Regions from separate parts of the Cupriavidus sp. 05L411 genome, predicted to be linked through region 1. Evidence: predicted binding sites of a transcription regulator. Region 1 holds the regulator's gene; each other region holds the start of a gene.

Region 1 (2,265 bases):
TGCTGGCGCCACGCGCCACGCGCCGCATTGCCGTGGTCGCAAGCGATGCCGGTGCCGGCGCCACCACGGTGGCACTGGGGCTGGCCAACGCCCTTGCCCTGCAAGGCGAACGCGTACTGCTCGTCGATGAGGACCGCTTCGGCGCCCGCGCCACGCGGCTTGCCGGCGCCATGCCGGAAGGCACCCTGGCCGCGGTGCTGGGTGGCGCGGTGACGCTCGATGCTGCGCTCGGCAAGCGTCCCGCCGGCACCATCGCCGTGCTGCCGGGCAGCCCCCAGGCCAATGGCGACCTGCAGTTGCTCAAGTCGTTTCGCACGGTGCTCAGCGACGCCCGCAGCGATGCGGATGGCGGTTTGTCGCAAATGGCTGGCGCGGCGCACAACCTCATCGTGGTGCTGCGTGCGGAGCCGGCCTCGATCAAAGCCGCATACGCCTGCATCAAGCAGCTCAATCACTTGTACGCCTGCCGGCGTTTCCACCTGGTGATCAATGCCGCCGCCGGGGACGCCGCCGCCAATGCGGTGCTGGGCAACCTGGCCCGTACCGCCAGCCAGTACCTTGGCGTTGAGGCCAGCCCCGCGGGCAGCCTGCCGCACGATCCGCTGGTTGAGCGCAGTACCGCATTGGGCCGCTGCGTGGTCGAGGCCTTCCCGGCCGCGCCCGCCACTGCCGCACTACGCCGAATTGCCACGGGCATTGCCAGCTGGCCAATGTCTACCGATCCCCGTTCAACCCTGTCGGTGCCGATGGTGCCGACGGCCACGGCCCTGGCTTAAGCGCCGGGACCTGCAAGCTAGGACTCACGAGAATTCCACCATGTATACGATTCAGGGAAAGCTCGAACAGACTGATACCGTGACGGCGCATGCGTCGCTGGTGCGTCGTATCGCCTTGCAACTGGCAGCCAAGCTGCCTGCCAGCGTGCAGCTTGATGACTTGATCCAGGCCGGCATGATTGGCCTGCTCGACGCCGCCAAGCGCTATGAAGACACCCACGGTGCGCGTTTCGAGACCTACGCCAGCCAGCGCATTCGCGGCGCCATGCTCGACGAGGTGCGCGCCAACGACTGGCAGTCGCGCAGCCTGCGCCAGTTCACGCGGCGGATCGAGCGTACCGTGCGCGGCCTGGAGCAAACGCTGGGCCGTGCGCCGCTCGATTCCGAAGTGGCGCAGGAGCTGGAGCTGCCGCTCGACGAATACCAGACGCTGCTCAACGAGGTCTATGGTTGCCAGTTGCTGCACTATGAAGACTTCGAGCGCTCCGGCGAAGAAGACTTCCTGGACCGGCACTTGAGCGTGAGCGATGACGGCAACCCCCTCACAGTGCTGATGGAGAGCGGCATGCGCCAAGCGCTGATCCGCGCCATCGAGCGCCTGCCGGAGCGGGAGAAGCTGGTGCTGTCGCTGTGCTATGACCAGGAGCTGAACCTGCGGGAAATCGGCGCGGTGCTGGAAGTCACCGAGTCGCGCGTGTGCCAGATCCGTAGCCAGGCGATTACACGGCTGCGTTCGCAGTTGCGCGGATTGCTGTGAGCAACTGGCCCAAGCGCTTCACCGCGGCGGCACTGGCCGTGGCGTGCTGCCCGGCACTGGCAGCGCCTGGCGGGCAGGCGCTGCATAGCTGGTCGGCTTCGGTGAACGGGCCTGCGCTGTACAGCAAAGGCTTGCGCACCGTTTCCGTCCCGATTTCACCGACAGGTTATTTACCGCAGGCGCAGGGCGTGATCACGACGGTGCGGTGGCGCTATAGCTTCTCGCGTACGCCGCCGAATGCACTGCAGGCTTACCTATGCAATGCGCAACGATGTGTATTGCTTTCGGGAGCTGAGGGTCTGACCGAGGCGTTTAGCGGGGATGACGCCGCCAAGGGCTTTGTGTTCGCTTTTCAGGTGCCGGGGAAGGGCGCGTTGACGCCGGTTTTGATTGGGCAGGCCAATGCGGTGACGGTTGGGTTTCGGTGAGGGGGCAGGGTTGCTTAACCGCAACTGCAGTCCCGCTACCCCAGCCGGGCGGCAATCACGGCTACACCGAATCGTCTTCTGTTCCCGCTGGATTGCTCTGCCCTCTCCCAATTGTGGGAGCGGGGCCGGGGGAGAGGGCGGGCACTCGCAAGAACGAGAAGCCACAAACTACCCAACTCAACCGTTACCTAATTCAACCAGTCGCCAGACTGACCCCTTGCGGCCCGGTCTGCGCGCGCCCGTCGCGCCCATAGAGCGTCGTGTTATCACCCCGTTGCCGCAACGCCAGGATCGCTTCCTCGGT
Region 2 (2,265 bases), on a different contig from region 1:
GATGTTGCCCTGGCCCCCCTTGGGGCTGCCGGCAATGATGCTGCGCCCGGCGGCGACGTCGCTCTGGCGGATGCCGCTTTCCACCTTGACCTCGGTGCCGGCCTCGACCACCGCGCTTTCGATGAAGCGCGCATGCAGCGAGCCCTTGCAGGTCACCCGCGCCAGCGCGACGCCCTCGGCGCCCTGTTGTGTGCCTTGATGCGCGCCTTGATGCGTGCCCTCGGCCTTGCCGATGATGCCGCCCTTCACCACCACATTGCCGCCCGCCTCCACATGGGCAGCCTCGATGGTACCGGTGACGATCACGTCGCCGGTCACGCGCACGGTCATGCCGGTCCTGATATCGCCGTTGACGCGCAGCGTGCCGTCGAAGGTGACGTTGCCGGAATGCATGTCCACCGCTTCCACATCGACCACCGGGCTCACCGATGCGCCCTGCGCCAACAAGGACGGCGAGCCCGAGATCGCCGCCACCAGTACCTCCGGATCGGCGGGATCCGGTGCCACGCCGGCCAAGCCTTCCGCAAATGGCGGATCGGCGGCCGGCACGGCGGGCACGACCTTGCCGAAGACATCGATGCCGTCGCTGCCCTGGCGGGCCGGGATGCGCCGCATCAGCGGCGTGCCGGGATTCACCAGCAACAGCGTGCCCAGGTCGCGCAGGTCGATGCGGCCGCTTTCATCCTCGGCCACCAGCGGCTTGGGAGAGGCCAGCAGGCTCTCGAAGCGCGCCGGCATGCCGGGCAGCGGCGCGCGTCCCGCGGCAATCTCGAGCGCGTCGCAATAGCCCGCCTCGACCGCACCACGCAGGGCCGCGTTGTCCGGCTCGGCTTTGACGCCGCGCTCGGCCAGCGCGGCACGGATATCGTCCCGTGTCACCTCGCGCCCGCCTTGCGGCGGCAGCAGGTTGAGCCGCACGCTCAGGTTGTCGCTGCTGACGCTGAGATCGAAGTAGCCGTCGGTCAGCTCGCCGATCAGCGCCTCCACAGGCGTCCCCTCGGTGGCGCGCTGGCATTGCGCGAGAAAGGCGCCGATTGCGGCGGTGTCCAGTTTCGCCTGCGCCCAGCCGCCCCTGGCCAGCGCCTCTTGCAGCGCGGCGCGGTCCGGCGCCATGCGGCCCGGCATGGCGGCATACCCCGCGCGCAGCTGCCGCGCGCTGTCGTCCAGGCTAACCCGTAAGCCGCCGGCCTCTGTGTCTTGTCCCCGGTTTTCCATTCGATTGTTCCATTGATGGATCATGTCCGGACGGCTCCGCCCCGTCCTCGGGGTCGTCCGCAATCCCGGCCTCGGCAGTGCCGCGCCGCCGCTGCGCCATGGCGCGGCCGCCCGGTGCCCGTGGCCTGCCAGGCAGGCCTTTGAAGCCGGGGATGTCATTGACGCGCCGCGGGATCTTGGTCCCTTCCGACGCACACAACACCATCGGCCGATTCGCCGAAAACTTGAGCCGCGGCACCGCCCGCAACCCACCGTCATGGCGAAAAATGTACACTTCTGCCCATCGACGGAACGCCGTGCCGCAATGCCAGGGGATCACAGATGATTGTGCGAGACCGCCCATCGGGACCGAGGTTGTTCCTGGTCCTGCGAGGCTCGATCCTGTCGCGCATCTGGCGCGTGCTGCTGGTGAACTTGCTGGTAGCCGTTGCCGTCACGCTCAGCCACGGCGCGTTCTTCCAGCACAAGGTCACGCTCACGGCCATCCCCTTCACGCTGATCGGCCTGCCGCTGGCCATCTTCCTGGGCTTTCGCAATACCGCCGCCTACGATCGCTTCTGGGAAGGGCGCAAGCTGTGGGGAGAGCTGGTGGTGCGCAGCCAGAACCTGGCACGGCAATGCCTCAGCCTGATCGCGGACAACGTGCCGGACAGCGCCGGCCATAAACCGACGGGCCTGAGCGACGCGCGCGTGCGCATGATCTCCCGCACCATTGCCTACGCGTACGTGCTGCGCAACCGTTTGCGCGGCGCCAGCGCCGCTACCGGCCTGGACCCCGCGTGGCTGCGCCCGGCGGAGCTCACCGACCTGCAGCGCACCGCCAATGCGCCCGCCTTGCTGATGATGCGCATGGGCGAAGACCTGGGCCAGTGCGTGCGGCAGCACCGCGTCGAGCCCTGCCTCGCCGCCGGCATCGACGACACCTTGTCGGCCATGATGGCCACGGCGGTGGCGTGCGACCGCATCCACAACACGCCCATCCCGTTCTCGTACACGCTGCTGCTGCACCGTACCGCCTACCTGTATTGTTTTTTGCTGCCGTTCGGGCTG
Region 3 (2,265 bases), on a different contig from region 1:
TGACCAGCTGACCAGTCACGGTGTTACCCGTGTTGCCGTTGGCTGCGTCGCCGATCTTGATGTCGGCCGTGTTCAGGACGACCTTGCCGGTGGCGTTGTCAACCGATGCTGCGTAGTAGTCGCTGCCCGACTTGACCACGTAGCTCTTGGTGGCGTTGCCGGCCGAGTCCAGAACGTTGCTCAGTTGCAGGTCGCTGGCGTTGACGGTTGCGCCAGTGGCGGTCGTCAGGGAGGTTGCGGCTGCGCTCAGGTCAACTGCGACCGGTGCGGAACCCGAAGCGGCGACCACGGTGGTGATGGCAGCGCTGGTTGCCAGCGAGTTCTTGGCAACGGTGAAGCCGGTCATGCCCAGGGTCTTCGAGCTGATTTCCTTCAGGTCGATCGAAATGGTCTGGCCGTCTTGCGCGCCAACTTGCACCTTCAGCGACGATGCGGTCGACGACAGGACCTTCACGCCGTTGAAGTCGGTCTGTTGCGACGTACGGTCGATTTCAGCCATACGCTGGGTGATTTCGTCCTGGATCGACTTCAGATCGCTTGCCGAGTTGCTGCCCGTTGCGGCTTGCACGGCCAGGGTACGGATAGCTTGCAGGTTGTTGTTGACTTCGGTCAGCGCGCCTTCAGTCGTTTGCGACAGCGAGATACCGTCGTTGGCGTTACGTTGCGCTTGGGTCAGGCCGTTGATGTTCGAGGTGAAGCGGTTGGCAATTGCCTGGCCAGCAGCGTCATCCTTGGCGCTGTTAATACGCAGGCCCGAGGACAGACGCTGGATCGCGCTGTTCAGCGACGATTGCGACGAGCTCAGGTTGTTCTGCGTCATCAGGGACAACGTGTTGGTATTGATGACCATCGACATGGTACGACTCCTATTCTTTTACAAGTGAGTTGTGCAATCCGGCTGTTGCCGCAACGTTGGCTGCCAGGCAATGCTGGGCGAGAAGTGCCACCGTTGTTTGGGTTATCGGTTGGTGCCGGAAAAGATTTAGAGTGATCTTTGCGATGGATTGAAAACGAGCGGCGGATTTGACGCGAAACAAGCCCGGCCGGGCTTGCGGCGTGACCCCGGCAACGCCTAGCGGCGCTTGCGGGTACGCGGTGTATATAAGCTGACAAATTCCGGCGAGGTCTCTGCCCCGGGCATGCAGGCCGTGGCCTCGGGGGCGTGAGCCGGCGTGATCACAGCGATGGAGTGCTTGTAGACGATCTGCGGAAGGGGGTCCTGCGCAGACTCTGCCAGCAACACCATATAGTTGTCCGTCGCCATGATCACGCCGTGCAGCCGAACGCCGTTCGATAAATGCACGACGACAGGATTGCGACTTGCGCTGTGGGTGGAGAGCTGCAGGTGCTGCAGTTTCCGGCTCGGGCGATCGATCCTGGTTACCTTCTTGTTCACAACTTCTCCGGAAGAGCCCGCTCGGGTTCTGGCGGCTGGCAACAGTCCAATAACTGGGCCTGGGCAAATGGGGTGTGACAGCACGGCTGGGTGCCGGTTGTGGCACGGCCTGGGCTGGGCGGGGGATGAAACTTCCGCTCTCGGTGCTGGCGCGGGACGGCGAGGCGGCATGGGCCGGGACCAGCCCTGGTTTGTGTCCGGGCGGTGGATCCGATGCAGCCCCGCAAGCTGTGGCGGGCGACGCCGCCAGAAGAGAAGGGGAATACTTCAGGGGCGAGGGTAACAAAATTCTACAAATCTTGACGGTTGGGGGGCGCGTCTCGCGTAGAGGTTTTCCTCTAATAAAGCAATTGCATCACACTGCAAACCTATGAATTGATTGGCGCTGGTGTGGCAAATCCCAACACCGCCCCGCACCCGCATTCCCTGTCTGGCATGGGTTTGCGGGCCGCAAGATGGCCCTGGCCGGCTACCGCGATGCGTCCCATGCCGGGTATTCGCCACTTGTGTGGCATTTTCGGCACTTTTTCTATCAGAGGTATCCCTGATAGAAATAGGATTTACACCTCATGTAAGCAGGTTTATATTCGGGTCAGGGCCTTTCGGCTCTAAAGCAGTCCTGGAAAGCCTACGAGCACCCCGCGCGTGGGCTTCTTTTTTTGTGCGCCCACTTTGTTTGTTGTGCGCCCTCGGCGACAAGCGCCGGTGGCGGCACTTCGAAGTGCATGGGTGACATTAGACGACAGGTTGCAGCTGGGCAATTGCTCGAATTGCCGGGCTTTCCCCCCCTATATTCCCCTTTAATTTCCCGTTTTTGCGTTTCTTTTTGGAAGTCGCTGTTTAGCCCTCAAGCTTGCTCGCGTCCCTGC

Evidence for each region. Region 1 encodes FliA, which starts transcription of late flagellar genes. Its sites were predicted from a motif close to CTAAAGTTTNNNNNNNNNNNGCCGNTA; they were not measured.
Region 2: the regulator FliA is predicted to act here: its motif matches at 1,418-1,444, upstream of AC1DQR_RS25465 (DUF342 domain-containing protein).
Region 3: the regulator FliA is predicted to act here: its motif matches at 960-986, upstream of AC1DQR_RS21935 (flagellin N-terminal helical domain-containing protein).

What each region holds. Positions count from the first base shown of each region.
Region 1 covers NZ_JBFTOQ010000005.1:199,569-201,833, reverse strand. The annotation lists gene AC1DQR_RS07860 (MinD/ParA family ATP-binding protein) at 1-776, shown strand, start outside; gene AC1DQR_RS07855 (RNA polymerase sigma factor FliA) at 817-1,533, shown strand; gene AC1DQR_RS07850 (flagellar protein FlhE) at 1,530-1,961, shown strand; gene AC1DQR_RS07845 (flagella synthesis protein FlgN) at 2,155-2,265, opposite strand, start outside.
Region 2 covers NZ_JBFTOQ010000025.1:28,951-31,215, forward strand. The annotation lists gene AC1DQR_RS25465 (DUF342 domain-containing protein) at 1-1,215, opposite strand, end outside; gene AC1DQR_RS25470 (bestrophin family protein) at 1,537-2,265, shown strand, end outside.
Region 3 covers NZ_JBFTOQ010000018.1:129,151-131,415, reverse strand. The annotation lists gene AC1DQR_RS21935 (flagellin N-terminal helical domain-containing protein) at 1-856, opposite strand, end outside; gene AC1DQR_RS21930 (RNA chaperone Hfq) at 1,073-1,396, opposite strand.